3 regions of the Priestia sp. P5 genome follow, and region 2 is predicted to be linked to each of the others. Evidence: riboswitches for the same ligand, from Rfam matches in the RefSeq annotation. Region 2 holds a riboswitch; each other region holds the start of a gene.

Region 1 (6,036 bases), 130 kb from region 2:
AAGCAAGTTGCCGAATGGATCTGCTTTTTTTGCATATACAAAAGCCACATCGGCTGTGAGTGGTTTTTCAACTAAAAATGTCTTGCCGTCTACTTCCACTTTTTCTTTTCCAAATTGAATAATGTCATTTTCAATTCCTACATCAATCAGTACTCCTCCGAGTCCAACTCCTCCCGCTCGAATCCGTTCAGCAAGCGTTCCTTGAGGAGAAAACTCAACTTTCAGCTTCTCTTCTGTCATCAGCGTTCCAGCTACTGGGTTCGATCCAATGTGAGAAGCGATCAGTTTTTGAATTCTTCCTTGGCTTACCAATTTTCCCGCACCAATATGGGGAAAGCCTGAATCATTACAAATCAATGTAAAATTTGATTTTCCGCTTTCGATAAGGCCGTCAATAAGAGAAGGCGGACTGCCTACTCCTCCAAACCCTCCTATCATCAGCGTAGCAGCATGATCCACGTATTCAATCGCTTGTTCCACAGTTGTAATCTTTTGAAATGAGTTTTCGACCTTTGTCACTTATTTCACCTCATTTCCCTGTTTTTCATTTTGCACTTCATGTAATGTTTTCGAAAGCAGATCGACCGCTTCATCAAGTTGACGATGAGTAATCGTAAACGGTGGCGCAATAATAATACCGTCTCCTTCGACTCCGTCTGTTCCTGCTTGCGAAGGATAAAGGAGAAGACCATTTTTTTGGGCTTTACTTATTACGCGTGCCGTCATATTTTCCGATGATGAAAAAGGCTCCTTCGTTTTTGGATTTTGCACAAGCTCAAGACCAACTAATAAGCCTTTGCCACGTATATCACCAATGATAGGGTAAAGAAGTTGAAGCTTCTTCAATTTCCCTACTAAGTAGTCTCCTTTCACCGCTGCTTCTTGAACAAGATCATGCTTTTCAATATAGGTTAAAACAGCTATCCCTACAGCTGATGACAACGGATTAGCGCTTAGCGTATGTCCGCTCATAATTAATTTGGATCCGTTCATAATAGGTTCAATCGTTTTGCTGCTAGCCAACGTAACGGCTATTGGTGTATATCCTGCTCCCACTCCTTTTCCAAGCGTCATGATGTCTGGTTTAACTCCCCAGTGCTCATACGCAAACATCACGCCTGTACGCCCAACTCCCGTCATGACTTCATCCGCAATCCATAAAACATCATATTTATCGCAAATTTCTCTTATCACTTCATAATAGCCGGGAGGAGGTGTAAGGGCTGCTCCGGCTGCTCCTACAATGGGCTCTGTAATAAAAGCAGCAATATGTTCAGGGCCGGTTCGTTTGATAACTGTTTCCAATTCGTGTGCACAAGCAAGATTACAGGATGGATAGGTTTGCTGAAACGGACATCGATAGCAATAAGGAGGTGAAACCGAAGGATAATCTTCAAGCAAAGACGAGAAGCGTTTTCGTCTTCCAACGTGCCCTGACATAGACAGAGCTCCTATGGTAATACCGTGATAGCTCATCCAGCGTGACAAAACCTTCGTTTTGGTTGGCTTTCCTTGCTCTTGAAAATGCTGAATTGCCGTTTTCATAGCCGTTTCAGTCGCTTCTGTCCCGCTGTTAACAAAAAAACTCCACTGGAAATGATTGCTGCTTAATTCACATAGTTTCTTAGCTAAGGCTTCTGTTGGATCACTTGTAAACTGCGACCGATATACAAACGCAACTTTCTGTGCCTGATCGGTCATCGCATCAATAATTTCTTTTACGCCGTGTCCGATACTTGCTGTAACTGCCCCTGACGAAGCATCTATGTACCTTTTTCCATCTTGGTCGTACAAATAAATTCCTTTTCCATATGAAATAACTGGGTAGTCATCGTCGAGCAGCGGCTTTATCACATGGGTCTTATTCATTTCCGCACTCTCCTTTCAAACACATACTCTTATTAAACTGTATGCTGAAAAGAAGAGTTTCTTGCCAATAAAAAAAGCCCTAGCATATAGCTAGAGCTTTTGCGCTTATTAAGCCGATTGCGTTACAGATTTATCCATACGCTTTGCTTCTGACTCAGCCACAATAACGGCACACGCAGCGTCTCCCGTAATATTTACAGATGTACGAAGCATATCAAGCAAGCGATCAATTCCGATAATCAATCCGATACCTGCTACAGGCAGGCCAACCGAACTCAGTACCATTGCTAGCATAATGAGACCAACTCCCGGCACACCTGCTGTACCAATACTAGCAAGCACCGCTGTCAATACAACCGTCACAAGAGCCCCCAGCGATAGGTCAACGCCGTATACTTGTGCAATAAAAATAGTCGCTACACCTTGCATAATTGCCGTTCCATCCATGTTAATGGTAGCACCTAACGGCTGAACAAAACTGCTGATGGACTCCGGGACACGAAGATTTTTCTGTGCCACATTCATTGAAATCGGAAGCGTTGCATTACTGCTTGATGTACTGAAGCCAACTGTCATCGCAGGAGCAAAACCTTTAAAAAATTCAATTGGGTTGCGTCTGGCCATAAGAGCGACAGTTCCACCATACGTTACGATTGAATGGATGAACAGCGCGAGCACGACTACAATCATGTATAGACCCATCGCTTTAATTGCCTCCCAGCCTTGACTTCCAACCGCTGTTGCAAGAAGACCAAATGTTCCGTAAGGAGCAAACTTCATCACTAGATTTACAAGGTACATCATTAATTCATTGCCTTGCTCTAGTAAATTGTAAAGCCCTTTTGTTTTACTTCCAAGCATCGTAATACCAAAACCGATAAAGATAGAGAAAACGATAAGTTGAAGCATATTCCCTTCAGCCATCGCTTGAATTGGATTGACTGGAATCATATTTAAGAATGTCTCTCCAACCGGCGGTGCTTTTTCGGCTTCAAAAGAAGCGTTTTTTGTATCAAAAGATCCAAACGTACCCGGTTTAATTGCATAAGCTAAAATTAAACCGATAATAATCGCAACGGTTGTTGTAACTAGGAAGTAGGAAACTGTTTTAGCCCCGATTCTTCCTAGTTTTTTAGGATCTCCTAAACCTGCTACACCTAAAGTGATCGAGAAAAACACAATTGGTACAACAAGCATTTTAATTAAGCTTAAGAAAATTTGGCCAAGCGGTGTAAACAAGTACTTGTCCAGCGGAGCAAAAGCACTTGGAGCAAAAGCATTAATCAACACTCCTACAACAGCACCAGCAATTAGCGCGATAATAATTTTTGTCGATAGCTTCATAGATTTACCTCCCGTAAATAAATTATATTAGAATGATTCTAACTACCATACTTATTTTACCATGCATTGAGAACGATAACACTCAAAATATACAATATATTAAAAATTTTCAGATTAATAGTTTAGGAATATTTTAGCTATACAAAAAACCATGAGAATATCATGGTTTCATAGACCTGTTATTCCCTCACTGAATGCTTACGGAGTTAGCTGTCGGATTCGGGTACGTGAGTTACCCCACTTGATTCATTCAAGATTCACCCCAAGTACATTACGCACAAATATGGGTCCCCCGTTCTCTTATAAAACAAAAGAGATTAAGCAAATAATTTTTTTAAATGTTTTTTCATGATAATAATTGTTACTTTAATTAAAATTCATTTTATATGATCCTGTCAACTTTTTATTCAAAAATAATGCAGTATTTTATCATAAAAAGTTGAGAATTGTTGTATTTTAAAATATTCACATCATATTCTAATAAAACACAAACACTTATTTAACAAGACTTACAATCTAATAGATAAAAAATTAACTCAAAAAATAGTTTGTGAAGTGAACTTTCTTCTCATTAAATTCCATTCATAAATTTGCATAATTATTCTAACGTACGCGTACTTTGCTGCTTCCATAAATATTTTACTCATCAAAAAAACAACTCTTTCCAACTGTTGATTTTATCCTTATTGTACTGCTTGATATAAACTCCCTAAAATTTCACTGACTTTATTGATAGAAAGAAATGGACATTATCAATTCGCCTTATTCTATTTAATTCTGCTCACGATAGACGTACGGATTCCGTAATTTTTTTAAAAAAAGAGCGGGTAATTATCATATAAAACTATCGGAGTTTGAGCGGTACAAGTTCTTTGCTTTTTACTTATTCGCTCTCATTATTTAACACATATAAAAAAAGAGGCCGTGACGGCCTCTTTTTCTTATACAGTAACAGGTTCAGAACTTGCTTTGCGATTCTTTAATTTTTCAACAATGTCACGCGCTACCCACACACCGCACGCACTTGCCTGCGCGAGTCCTCGCGTAATACCAGCTCCGTCTCCTCCCACGTATAAACCAGAGATTTCAGTTTCAAACTTATCGTTTAGCTTTGGACGAGCTGAATAAAATTTCGCTTCTACACCGTAAAACAGCGTATGTTCAGAAGCTAAACCAGGCGTTACATGATCCAGTGCTTCTGTCATTTCAATTAAGCTTTTCATCGTATTGTAAGGAAGCACTAAGCCCAAGTCACCCGGTACAGCTTCTTTTAACGTTGGTTCTAAAAAGCCTTCTTTAATTCGATTCGCTGTTGAACGACGGCCCTTTAGAATATCTCCATACTTTTGAACAACTAAGCCCCCGTTTGACAGCATATTAGCTAACCTTGATACTTCGTGCGCATATTCGTTTGGTTGATCAAATGGATCCGAAAATTTATGAGAAACAAGCAGCGCAAAGTTCGTATTTTGACTTCCAAGCTTCGGATCTTTGTATGCGTGTCCATTTGCTAACATAATACCTGAATGATTCTCTACTACCACATGTCCTGAAGGATTGCTGCAGAACGTTCTGACTCTTGTACCTACAGACGTATTGTAAATGAATTTCCCTTCGTACAAGTGCTTGTTGATTTCTTCCATAACAACGTTGGATGTTTCTACTCGAACGCCGATGTCCACTTGATTGTTAATCATTTTTAAACGGCGTTTTTTTAGTAAGTCGCTCATCCACTTCGAGCCGTCTCGACCTGGTGAAACAACCACTTTATCAGCCGTAATTCTTTCACCGTTTTTCAATTCAATACCGCGCACGATATGCTGACCGTCTTCTTTTTCTGTTATTAAATCGGCTACTTCCGTTTTATACTGCATATCAATTTTTTCTTTTAAGTATTCATAAATGCTTTTTAAAATTTCTAAATTTTGCTCTGTTCCTAAATGACGCACCTGGGCACGCAATAGCTTTAAACCTGCTGCGTATCCGCGTTTTTCAATTTCACGAACTTTATCAGTTAACGGATCCGTAATCGTATCGGTTGCTCCGTGTTTTAAATTAATTTCATCCACATATTTAATTAAATCTACCACCTGTGATTCAGACAGATAATCCGTCATCCAGCCTCCAAATTCACTTGTGATATTAAATTTCCCGTCTGAATATGCGCCGGCTCCACCAAAACCATTTGTGATAGAACAAGCAGGCAAACAGCCAGCAAACTCTTTTTTGCCAACCGCAGGCGGACATTTTTCAATTTTTTTCTGAAGAATCGGACAATTACGTCGATAGATATCGTGTCCTTTATCGATTAATAAAATAGTTGCTTCCGGTAATTTTAACGTTAACTCATAGCAAGTAAAAATCCCAGCGGGTCCTGCCCCTACCACAATAACATCATAATTTGAGTTCATTGTACATTCTCCCATCATCTTTTTTCTTTGGGTAAAAGATAAAAGTCATTGACCGAATTTTCTTTTTTTATTATCATTCGGTTATTTTCTAGCCATTTGATAATATATCAAAAACAAATCCTTTAGTCAACAATATATACGAACATTAAAATAAAAATATAAAAAAACATTCGTTTTTATTCCAGTCAAATAAAAACCAGTGAACGAATAGCAAGCGCTATGAAATGTTCACTGGTTCTTTAATATACGGAAGAGCAATTTCTACTTTTGTTCCTACTCCTACTTTACTCGCAAATGAAATATGCCCTTGATGCTGTTCGATTATTCGGTAGCTAATCATTAAGCCTAGCCCCGTTCCTGTTTGTTTAGTAGAATAAAACGGTTCACCTAGCCGGGCTAAAGATTGCTCATC
Region 2 (6,036 bases):
AACAATTTTCTCGTACGGTCACACAAGGTATCGTGAGCGCAGCAAAACGCTCTGTCCCTATTTCAGAAAATTGGAACGTAGATGCAATTCAAACGGATGCGGCAATTAATCCAGGAAACAGCGGCGGTGCCTTGATCAATTCTTCCGGTGAAGTAGTCGGTATCAACAGTATGAAAATTTCAGAAGACAATGTAGAAGGCATCGGCTTTGCTCTTCCAAGTGATGAAGTGCAGCCGACGATTGAACAGCTGATGAAAAATGGAAAAATAACGCGTCCATATATGGGGGTAGGTCTTCAGGATGTAGGTCAGCTTTCAGCTGCAACAAAACAAAACCAGCTAGGCCTAACAAGCGATACGTCTGAAGGAGTTGTCGTAACGACGGTTGAACCATTCTCTTCTGCTTCTGATGCAGGTTTACAATCAAAAGACGTGATTGTTGCCATCGATGGAAATGAAGTCAAAACATCCAGTGATTTACGTCAATATCTATACACAAAACGTAAAGTAGGAGACACGGTAAAATTAGACGTATATCGAAATGGAAAAAAACAAACCATTTCTCTGAAGCTTTCAGAACAGCAGGATAACAATGGATGAATTCAACACCGTTAAAGCTGCTGCTAGCAGTATTAACAGCGTTCGGATTTTTAACCGGCTGCGGAGGGAAGCATTCAAACACGATGTTTCCTTCTGTAGAAATTAGTCAGCTATCTTCTACCAAAGAACTGGCAGCGTATGAGGGAGGCAAGGTGACAGGAGCTGAATTCAACCGTTTTTTAGCCGTTGAAGGGTTCTTAAATCCAGATGCTCCGCTAAATGATACAAGCTACCGCAAAGAGTTATTGCGGCAGCTTGTTATGCAAAAAATCTTAATTTCGCATCTAAAGACAAGCGATAAAGTACAAAAACAAGTTGAGGATATGTGGAAGCAAATTAAACGCTCATATGACGAGGATACAAGAAAACAAGGTTATGAAGTGTTAAATATTCGTTCTAGTGATGTAACCAACCAGCTAACAAATCAGTTTAAATTAGAAGAATATTTCCGTAAACAAATTACGTCTGATGAACTAACTGCTTACTATAAACGTATTGAAAACGATCTAACGCGCGTATCTTTTACACAGCTGGATTTTTCCACTTTACATGATGCCGACGCCGCTGCGGCTGAACTGCAAAAAGGAACATCTCTTGAAGACGTTCAAAAAAAATATGCTGATGTCCAGACAATCAGCAAAATAGAGAATGCTGATAATCTAAAGCTTTCAAGTCTATCTCCCTCTTTTATAGATGTTTTAAAAAAACAGCACATCGGAGAGAGTAGTGAGCCCATTAAAATGGGTAAAGTCTATTATATTCTTATTTTAAAACAAAAAGATAAAAAAACGGAATCAGAAGTCAAAGAAGAAATGATGAAAGAACTTGTTTTGAATCATATCAACCGGTATATCCAGGATGAACTGCCAAGGTTCCACGTGACTTTCAACCTTAGGTAGTTCCCTTTTATATAGATTGATTGTTTTCAAAAAGCAAGCAGGTAAAAGAGCTTTCTATTAATAGAGAGCTCTTTTACATTTTTAAGTAGACAGAAATGTCGTCACCTGATAAAATGAAGTTGTAAAACTTTCATTATTCGGAAAATTTATACCCTCCAGCTTTGGAGGGTTATTTTTTATGCTGTTGGACGAATAAAAGAGCTTGGGACAAAAGTAGTTTAGTGGAAAGAAGATCCGAACGATGAATCGTTCGGATCTTTTCGTTAGTATGGTGAACGTATGTTTAATCTATTTATTTGTTTCTGGCTGTTGATTGGAGGGCAAGGCGAAGACTGACACGGAAATCAACAGCGGTGTCAAAAGTGATTCATACGAGCTTATTGATTCCATTGATCCCATTGTTCGCTTTTCGATTGGATTGCTTTCGTTACGTTTCAATCACTTTTCATCTTTTAAATGGCTCAGTAATCCAGGAGACATCTCCACGTGAGAAAGGGCGATGTGTGAAATCGTTTTAGCATAAGGTGTAATTTCGTTAATAAATTGTTCGAGTACGTGCAGGTGGGGAAGCTGAAGCTTTGTAATAAAGCAGGCTTGCCCGGCGATGCGTTCACAGAATAAAGCGTAGGGATACTGAGAAATAAATCGTTTAAAACGCTCGTGCTCGCCGTTTTTCATAGTTACTTCAATAAAACACGATACAGGCAGGTGCATCTTTTCATAATCAATATCAATCGTATATCCTTTTATAACGCCAAAGCTTTCTAGCTGCCTTACTCGCTCTGCCACCGAAGGGGGAGACAGGTTAATTTGTTTTCCTAGCTCTCGTAAGGAAAGGCGGCTGTTTTGCTGCAGCGCCTGTAAAATCGATAAATCAATTTCATCAATTTTCAATTGAAAACCTTCTTTCTCATTAACGTTTCATTTGATTAGTAATAGTAGCTAAGATGTTTTATATGTAATCTAAAATTTCCGTTTTTCTTACTATAATAATTAAAAAGGAGTGAGTAAAAAATGGCAAGAGTTTTGTTAGCAAACGAAGAGGGAACAAATTTTGAAAAAGCACTGAATTTAATTCCGCATGTAAAAAGATTGTATGATGAGCTTTACGACACGCTTTGGAACAGCGATATAGTAGGAAAAGAGACTAAGGAAAAAATTAGGCTTTATCTAGCAGGTGTTAACGGCTGTGAGACGTGTATGAGCATGTCATATGTAGGGGATGAGACGCTTAATCAAAAAGTGTTAAGAGAAAAAGAGCTGGAAGAAAAAGATCGGCTGCTGTTTCGATTTATTGATGTATACCGGGTGCGTCCAAGGGAGTTGACCGATGCTGATATGGATCAATTAAAGAAATTTTACAGTGATACGCAGCTGTTAGAGCTTTTGGCTGTTATTAATTTATTTGATCAATTTCACAAAATGATTGTCAGTTTAGATTTATATGATTTTTGCAGCTTGCAGCGCAAGTGAGGTCTTCGCTAAAAATATCTTGACAGACAAAATTCACAGGAGTAAGATAGCTTTCGTGAAGTGAAACGTATCATGAATCGAATCGATTATTCTAAAAAATAGATCATAGACATTTGAATAAAAATCGCTTAATCCATTACGGAGCGGAGGACCCATTATTTACGCACATATTGTGCTCCGGGGTGAATCCTTAAAAAGGTAGGGTTACTCTTAAAACCCGAACCCGACAGCTAACTTCGCAAGCGTTTTGAGGGGGAAGAGTGTGGAAAAACACAGGAGCCTTCCTGTGTTTTTTTGCGCTTTTTTTAAGAAAAAGATGTAATTTTTTAGAAAAAGTATAAGCTAAGAGAACACACAGCAGTTGAAGAAAGGAATAAATACACTATGAAAAAACAGTTTGCTGTATTGGGATTAGGTCGTTTTGGAGGCAGTTTGGTTGAAGAGTTTGCTAATCTGGATGTGGATGTGCTCGCTATTGACCGCAATCAGGAGGTAGTAAATAAATTTAGCAACTCAGCTACATATGTTGTCCAAGCAAACGCGATTGATGAAGCTAGCTTAAAGGGGCTAGGTATCCGCAATGTTGATCATGCGCTTATTTCGTTTGGAGATGATATCGAAGCAAGTGTGCTCGCAACGATGCTTTTAAAAGATATGGGCGTTAAGCAAGTATGGGTAAAAGCAGTGAATATGTATCATCAAAAAGTGCTCGAAAAAATAGGAGCGGACAAAGTTATTCATCCAGAGCGCGATATTGCTAAGCGTATTGCTCATCACGTGGTGTCAGAAAAAATCATCGATTACATTGAATTGTCAAAGGATTATAGTATTGTCGAAATTGTCGCTTCTAAGAAACTTCATAATAAAACGCTGTTTGATTTAAACATTCGTGCCAAGTACGGCTGCAACATTATCGGCTTTCAGCGAAAAGACGGGGAAATGGTGATTTCGCCTACCGCGCATGAAATAATTGAACAAGGAGATATGCTGATTGTTATCGGACATAATCGCGATTTGAACCGTTTTGAAGAAGAAGGAGTTTAACTGATGAAAAAACAAATCATTAAACTCACCCCTCCGCAGCTGCTTGTCTCCATTTTTGGCGGAGGAATTATTATTGGTGCTCTTCTATTGATGATGCCTGTTTCTACTACTGAGCCAATCCGGTGGGTAGACGCCCTTTTTACATCTACTTCCGCTATGACAGTGACCGGCTTAGCCGTCGTAGATACAGGTACGCGTTTTACCGTCATCGGTCAAACAATCATTATGCTGTTAATTCAAATAGGCGGTCTTGGCATTATGTCATTTGCCGTGTTGATTTTTATGATGCTAGGTAAAAAAATTGGATTTAAAGAGCGTATGCTCGTTCAGCAGGCATTAAATCAAACGAGCGTCGGCGGAGTTGTCCTGCTAGTTAAAAGGCTGTTTATCTTTTCATTTTTAATTGAGTTTATTGCACTTATTTTTTTAGCGATACGCTGGGTTCCGGAATTCGGATGGTCTAAGGGGCTGTTCTTTAGCTTGTTTCATTCAATTTCAGCTTTTAATAACGCAGGGTTTGGACTACTGTCTGATAACTTAGTGCAGTATGTTGGAGATCCTATTATTAACATAACGATTTCTTTTTTGTTCATCATTGGCGGGTTAGGGTTTACCGTTCTTGCTGATATGTGGGTGAAAAAATCGTATAAAAAACTAACGCTGCATTCAAAAATTATGATTATCAGCACGTTTGCGATTAATGTGATTGCCATGCTTTTTATTTTTTTCTTAGAGTACAGCAATTCGCATACGCTCGGAAATTTATCATTAGGAGACAAAGTATGGGCTTCTTATTTTCAAGCGGTAACGACAAGAACCGCTGGATTTAATACAATTGATTTAGCTCACCTGCATGACGCAACGGTTTTTTTAATGGTCTTATTAATGTTTATTGGTGCAGGAAGTGCGTCAACAGGAGGCGGTATTAAACTAACAACGTTTGTGGTGATTGTTTTTTCTGTATGGGCATTTTTACGAAGCCGGGAAGATATTGTGCTGTTAAAGAGACGACTTCTTCCTCTTCACGTGTTTAAGGCACTAGCCATCACGATGATTTCGATTATGTTTGTGTTTGGGGCCATTTTTCTGTTAAATATTTCGGAAAATCTGCCGTTTGTAAAAATTATGTTTGAAGTTGTTTCTGCGTTTGGAACAGTAGGCTTATCGATGGGAGCGACTCCTGAACTTTCATACTTTGGCCGCGTGATTATTGTTTTTATCATGTTTTTAGGAAAAGTGGGGCCATTAACGCTTGCGTTTTCATTATCTAAGCAAAAGCGTGAAGCCGTTCGTTATCCAAACGAAGATATAATGCTAGGGTAGAAAAATCGCCTTCGATGAGGCGATTTTTTTATATTATTTATACGTTCAAGACATATAAGAGGTTACGCACAAAACAGTTGCGATGAATAAAAAGAAGGCAAAGACAAGAACAATGGGCAATTTGGAATGTCGGCGCATTAAAGGTCCCCCTTTTTTATAGTAAAAAATCTCTTACTATATATAACGAAAGAAACAAAAATATGATTCACTTTTTTTGGCGAAATTTGAAGGTTTTTCTCGTTGGAAAAATCCGCACCCCTGTCCTAAACATTTTGCCAAGCTGTTGCATACACTAAAAGTAGATAACAGGAAGTGAGGGATGGTACGTGGGAAAACAAAATTTTGCGTTAATCGTTGTGTTATTTGTTTTACTTGTTATTGTAGGTGCGTCTGGCTTTCGCTTTTAAACGTTAACTTTATTTACGCATGGCCCCCGTCAAAAAGGGCATACTAGGCGGAAGTAAAAACCAAAAATTTCTTCAATATTGCCGAACAATGAGTTCCTCTACTCATTCATCTAATCGGTATGTAGCCATGCGAAAGCATGGTTTTTTTTGTCGTAAGAGGATGAATGATGTTCATCCTCTTTAGAAATTAATAGTAGCAAGAACACCCTACGATTACTAATAGAATAAATAAAACAACGATAAATGAAAAACCAAAACCGCCTTTTGCGCCCATATGTGTAACCTCCTTTA
Region 3 (6,036 bases), on a different contig from region 2:
AAGCATCATTCCAACTTCTCCTATATCGCTAATCGCTTGTTTGTTAATATACGCCCCAAATACCATTCCTGCTATAGGAATCATTTGAAATAGCTTTTTCCATCCCAAGTTGTCTCTATAGGTTAGAAACACTTCTCTCCAACCTTGGAGCTGCTGCAAGCTCTGCGTTCGATTTCCGCTTGCTAATTCTTCTAAAATCGCACGTTTCCCTACAATGTCAGAAGACGAAAACTGCATGCATTTGACCATAAAAATTCGTTCCTCTTGCTCAGTGGGGTCATAACCATAAGAAACAGCCACTTCTTGCAGTGTCTTAAGTGTAAGTCCCAATACAAAAGGAATATCAATCGCCAGTGTAAAAATTCCACCTACTCCGGTTGTAGCTCCTTGCAGCTGTGCATTCTTTTTTCGGACTTCAATAAAATACTCCGCCAATTCATCCATTTCCTGCAGAGATAAATGCTGAATATCCTCTATTGAAAGCTGCTTATTTTCTTGTAATTGGGCTGATGCTTTCTCTAGCGTGACAGACGTATTAGCTAAATACTGGCCTCCATTATCAACATACTTAGCAATTTCATCTAATAATTTTTCTATTTTTTGATGAATGAACTTTGGCGTTACTTTATCTAAAGCTGAAAAAGGCAAGCGAGCCAGCCGCTCCCAGAAAAAAAGTCCTTTTTGGTCTTTCTCCCACTTTTCAATTTTTCGTAACTCTACTCTTAACTGCTCATGCTCTGACATATCCTCACTCTTTTCCTCGATTTATCAGCTCTGCCCTACTTGTTTATTCCGCACATATTTAATGATAAAAAACAATGCAATTAAAACAACAATTCCGATTCCAATAGGCTGCATATATTGAGAGACAATCGGCCCGACCTCTTTCCACTTAGGTCCTAACTTATATCCTAAATATACGTAAATAGCCGTTACTGGAAGCATCGCAACAAATGTGTAAATAGAAAACAGCCATACATTCATTTTTGCCATCCCGCACGGAAAAGAGATAGCCGTGCGCACTCCTGGAATAAAGCGTCCAAAAAAAGCAACCCCGCTGCCGTACTTATTAAAAAAGCGATCAGCGGCGTCAATTTCTTTTTCTTTCACCAAAAAGTATTTTCCATATTTTAAAACCAGCGGTCGTCCACCGTAACGTCCCAGTGCATAAAGAGTCAACGGTCCACAAACACCGCCTACTGTACCTGCAAGGATAGCCAGATACAAGTTCATATCACCTTGATACACCCAATACCCTACTAAAGGTAAAACAAGCTCTGCCGGGACAAATTCAAACGTTAATGCTAAAATTACGCCAAAATAAGAGAGCTGTTTTAGCGCTTCAATTAAAGAAAGTAAAACCGACTCTAACAAAAATTCTCCTCCTCATGTCATTAAATCTAAGACTGCAAAACTATAATTAGCCGATTGATAGATAAAAACCAATGCGGCATAGTTTTTTCCTTTCCCTCTTTACGTATTACGTACTACAAAAGTTTCAATAAAAAAAAGCGCTAGTTTTATCCAGCGCTTTTATAGTTTAAAGTTAATTTGAATAATACCTACTTTACGAAGAGCATCGTATAAAATAACTAAAGCCGGTCCTAAAAATAATCCGACAAAGCCTAAAAGTTTAAATCCAATGTACAAACTAACTAGTGCAGCCAAAGGTGAAATGCCCATATTTGTAGAAAATACTTTTGGTTCTACTACACGTCTTACTACCGTAATGACTCCAAATAGAATAAATAAGCCGATTGCTAATGAGTCATGTCCTTGAGTAAGAGCAAAAATCCCCCATGGAACGAGCACCGAGCCTGTCCCAAGGATTGGTAAGATATCGACAATTACAATTAATAAACTAAGAAGCGCGGTATACGGAACATCTAATAGCCAAAGCCCTACATAAGCCATTACAAACGTCATGACACTTAAGATAATTTGTGCCTTGATAAAACCAACCCCCGCTTGGATAAGCTGAGTGATGACAACTTGTAGCTTATATTTCGTTTCTTCTGTTAAAAATGACTTAATTTTATTTTTAATAGCAGGCAGCTCAAGGCTGATAAATACAAGTGCTACTAAATAAATAAGAAACTCTAATAGAAACCCAGGAACAGTAGCGGCAAAGCTAATGATGATTTCTACGGTACTTTTTAATAGAGAATCTAATGAATTTACGGTTTTTTCAAGCGTGCGCTCGATAGAAGAAATCACTTCTGTAGGAAGAGCGTTTGAATAGTATTTCCACTTAATAATAGTTGGATAAATCGCGGTTTCATAGATTTCTTTTACAAAGGAAGGCGCTATTTTTGAAAGAGCAACCACTTGCGTAACGATTGTCCGAACAATAAAAAATCCAATAAGTATGAGCGAAACAACATATAAAATGAAGGTCATAAGCACTGCATAGACTCTCTTCATTTTAAAAGATTGATGCAATTTTTGAACAATACCCTCAAGTGCTAATGCTGTTAATAAAGCAAACACAATCGGTAAACTGTAAGGGATTAACAAACATACGATTACTATCGAGGCGATGACCCATATTCGCTTTTTCCACATACTCTACTATCCCCCTACTAGCTAAGCTATCTCTATATTTACTGATAAAGAAAGGAACCAGTGACTGCTTTATGTAAGAATAAAATTTGGATATTTTTATACCTGATGTTACATATTATAGGGTCAATTCCCATAATAATAAAGGGATTATTATGAAAAAAGCTACTTATTCTAATTTTTTGAATAGAATAAGTAGCTTTTTAATTTATAAATTAGCCGGCCCTCATGACCTCTGTACCTTTTTTAGGGTCAAATTTGCCTTCTGATTTAGACATTACAATTGCTGCTAGTGTGTTTCCTACTAAGTTAACAACCGTACGTGCCATATCCATGATTCTGTCTACTCCGGCGATGAAGGCTAATCCTTCTGCGGGAACACCGATTGTTCCAAGAGTAGCTAGTAATACAACAAATGATGTTCCTGGCACTGCAGCCATTCCTTTAGATGTAACCATCAATACAAGAATGAGCGTCAGCTGTTGAACGATCGTTAAATCAATACCATACACTTGCGCTAAGAATAACGCTGCAATCGCTTGATAAAGAACGGAACCATCTAGGTTAAATGTATAACCGATTGGTACAACGAACGATACGATAGCTTTTGGACAGCCCATCTTTTCAAGTTTTTCCATAATACGCGGAAGAACTGTCTCAGAGCTAGATGTACTGTATGCTAACAACAGTTCATCTTTCATATAGCGGAATAAGTGGAAGATGTTAATTCCTGCCCATTTCGCAATTCCTCCTAATACAACAAGTAGGAAGAAAATTAGCGCTAAATAAACTAAGATAACAAGCTTTCCTAATGAAAGGAGTGAATCTAAGCCAAATTTTGAAACCGTTACACCAATTAAAGCAAATACACCAATTGGAGCCACTTTCATTACAAGGTTTACCACGTGAAACATTGCGTGAGAAACGCCGTCGAAGAATTGTACAACTGGCTTTCCTCTTTCCCCAATTGCTGCTACTCCAAGTGCAAACAACACTGTAAAGAAGATAATTGCTAGCATGTCTCCTTCAACAATTGACTGGAAGAAGTTTGTCGGAACAATGTGTAAGAAAGTTTCAGCCACTGACTTTCCTTCTTGCTGTTCGGATGTTTCAACGTATTGTGAAATATCACTCTTCTGTGCTGAATGAATGTCTACACCTTGCCCAGGGTGAAAAATATTAGCAATCAATACACCGATTACAATTGCAAAAGTCGTAATAATTTCAAAATAGAGAATGGTTTTAACGCCGAGCTTTCCGACCTGTTTACCGCTCCCTGCTCCTGCAACTCCAACGACTAAGCTTGAGATAACAATTGGAATAACAATCATCTTGATTAATCTTAAAAATAGGTCTCCTAGCGGCTGTAGGTATGTTACTACACGCGGATCGTTAAACCAAATTACCCCTACAAGAACACCAAGGATTAAACCGGTAAAAATCTGCGTAGCCAAACCAAAACGAATTTTTTTCATAGATGTACCTCCCCAAAGATGTATGACATTTGTATATACTTTTCTGAAAAAACAAAAAAAGACTATTCTTAAGAAAGAACAGCCTTTTACTTACGCTATTTTGGGCTCTTTCTCTCAATGAAGCAAACGGGGTTAACTGTCGGATTCGGAATTGAGAGTTTCCTACCTTTTGTAAGGATTCACCCCAAGGCAGCTTTACTGCCGATAATGATTCCCCCGCTCTATACGATTAAGCTTATTATTCAGTTTTTATAAAATTAAAACGATCTATACGTTGTCATACGTTTTTTACAGTCAATAAAACTAAACAGAAGTCTTACTTTTACTTAACTTTATACTGCACAAATATTAATTTACTATTTTTCGACACGTTTTGTCAATACCCATGTTTATAAAACGCTTTCAAAAGGCGATAATATATATTTATGCAAAAAAGCTATTGCAACATTGCAATAGCTTTTTCTTGCTCTTTGAGTCTCTATTAGAAGTTTAAAGGACTAAAGAACTCGCGTGTTTATTTTATAAAAATACAAAATATAGAATAGCTGCTAAAACAATTCGATATAGTGCAAATGGTACTAATTTGATACGATTAATTAATTTCAGGAAAAAGCGAATAGATACCAGCGCAAAAATAAAGGCGCTGATAAAACCAGCAATAAAAAACGGTAGCGCATCTGATGTGAAATACTGCCAGTTTTTAACCAATGAAAGTCCACTTGCTCCTGCCATGATTGGCACTGCCATAATAAATGTAAAATCTGCGGCTGCCTTATGGCTCATTCCAAGAAGAACTCCTCCTGAAATCGTTGAGCCTGAGCGAGAAAAGCCTGGCCAAAGAGCAATACATTGAAACAGTCCTATACCCAGTGCTTGTCCATAAGACATTTGGTCCACCGTTTCTACACGCGGACGTTTAGGTCCAAACAAATCTGCTAGAATCATTAATACAGCTCCGACTACTAAGCCAATTAGCACCGTATTTAAAGAAAACAAATGTTCATCAATGTAATCATCAAACAAAAGTCCTAACACTCCTGCGGGTAACAGCCCAACAATTACCTGCATTAAATTCAAGCGATTTGTCGGTCCAATTGGAGCAGCTGGCTTTTTTCCCAATCCTAATAAATTAATAAAACGATCTTTAAAAATAACAACTACTGCTAAGATCGACCCTAGCTGAATAACAATTTTAAATGTATTAGCTACTGGAGATGAAAATAATTCTTTTGAATTTAACCACAGGTCATCCACAATAATCATATGCCCAGTTGACGAAACAGGAGCAAACTCTGTTAAACCTTCTACAATCCCTAAAATGATTGCTACAATAATTTCCCACATAAAGCTATGTACCTTGCCTTTCTTTCAAATTAATAAGCTTATCGCTTCGTTTTACATGCTCAACTATTTTCCTATTTTGACACTTGCTTTTTTATCATAATTGTTAAAACTATGAAATACAATGTGTATTTGCAAAAAGATAAGAATCTTTAATAATTTGTAATAAAAACCTTACATGCTATAACCAAAAAAACAAGATATCAGCTTTTATTTGTTTTAAAAAGCAGTCGCTATGTTCGGTATAAATTCCGGGCCGTTAGCTAAAAATGAATCATCTAGACTATTTTTCTTTGGTGTAAAAAAATGACTAAATCATTATGTTTTTTCCATCCTCTTTACTGTCATCTATCATTTTAATCAACTAGTGCTTGCTTATACGACATATCCCCTAAGTAATTTGAAACTTTTTCTCTCTTTTCTCGTATATAGTAGTATCTTTTTTAGGAGGCTTTTTACTATGAATGGAAATGTACGTACAATGAAATGGATCACTGCTGGGTATGAAGCCTTGCTGGGAATTCCTTTAATTGGCGCGGGGATTGTTATGGGGTTTAGTTATACTCCTCTTTTTATTGGATTTATTCTTCATGCTATCACGCTCATTTTAGCTAATAGACGAGGGTTATCTGCTTATGGAAACATACTAGGGATTGTT

The links. Region 2 has a riboswitch for cyclic di-AMP ahead of MMB69_RS05025 (potassium channel family protein). Riboswitches for the same ligand answer to the same signal wherever they lie in the genome.
Region 1: it holds a riboswitch for cyclic di-AMP, as region 2 does, so the genes downstream of both, MMB69_RS04335 (dicarboxylate/amino acid:cation symporter) here and MMB69_RS05025 (potassium channel family protein) in region 2, are expected to answer to the same signal.
Region 3: it holds a riboswitch for cyclic di-AMP, as region 2 does, so the genes downstream of both, MMB69_RS26085 (cation:dicarboxylate symporter family transporter) here and MMB69_RS05025 (potassium channel family protein) in region 2, are expected to answer to the same signal.

What each region holds. Positions count from the first base shown of each region.
Region 1 covers NZ_JAKWFJ010000001.1:848,240-854,275, reverse strand. Annotated here, with positions in the region: gene MMB69_RS04345 (CoA transferase subunit A) at 1-519, opposite strand, end outside; gene MMB69_RS04340 (aspartate aminotransferase family protein) at 520-1,869, opposite strand; gene MMB69_RS04335 (dicarboxylate/amino acid:cation symporter) at 1,978-3,213, opposite strand; cyclic di-AMP (ydaO/yuaA leader) riboswitch at 3,393-3,547, opposite strand; gene MMB69_RS04330 (NAD(P)/FAD-dependent oxidoreductase) at 4,155-5,624, opposite strand; gene MMB69_RS04325 (ATP-binding protein) at 5,842-6,036, opposite strand, start outside.
Region 2 covers NZ_JAKWFJ010000001.1:980,030-986,065, forward strand. Annotated here, with positions in the region: gene MMB69_RS05005 (S1C family serine protease) at 1-599, shown strand, start outside; gene MMB69_RS05010 (peptidyl-prolyl cis-trans isomerase) at 596-1,498, shown strand; gene MMB69_RS05015 (Lrp/AsnC family transcriptional regulator) at 1,937-2,392, opposite strand; gene MMB69_RS05020 (carboxymuconolactone decarboxylase family protein) at 2,513-2,971, shown strand; cyclic di-AMP (ydaO/yuaA leader) riboswitch at 3,087-3,231, shown strand; gene MMB69_RS05025 (potassium channel family protein) at 3,356-4,015, shown strand; gene MMB69_RS05030 (TrkH family potassium uptake protein) at 4,019-5,338, shown strand; gene MMB69_RS05035 (YjcZ family sporulation protein) at 5,665-5,745, shown strand; gene MMB69_RS05040 (YjcZ family sporulation protein) at 5,933-6,019, opposite strand.
Region 3 covers NZ_JAKWFJ010000008.1:29,989-36,024, reverse strand. Annotated here, with positions in the region: gene MMB69_RS26100 (EcsC family protein) at 1-744, opposite strand, end outside; gene MMB69_RS26095 (DedA family protein) at 769-1,374, opposite strand; gene ytvI (sporulation integral membrane protein YtvI) at 1,534-2,565, opposite strand; gene MMB69_RS26085 (cation:dicarboxylate symporter family transporter) at 2,778-4,037, opposite strand; cyclic di-AMP (ydaO/yuaA leader) riboswitch at 4,144-4,283, opposite strand; gene MMB69_RS26080 (undecaprenyl-diphosphate phosphatase) at 4,557-5,381, opposite strand; gene MMB69_RS26075 (hypothetical protein) at 5,839-6,036, shown strand, end outside.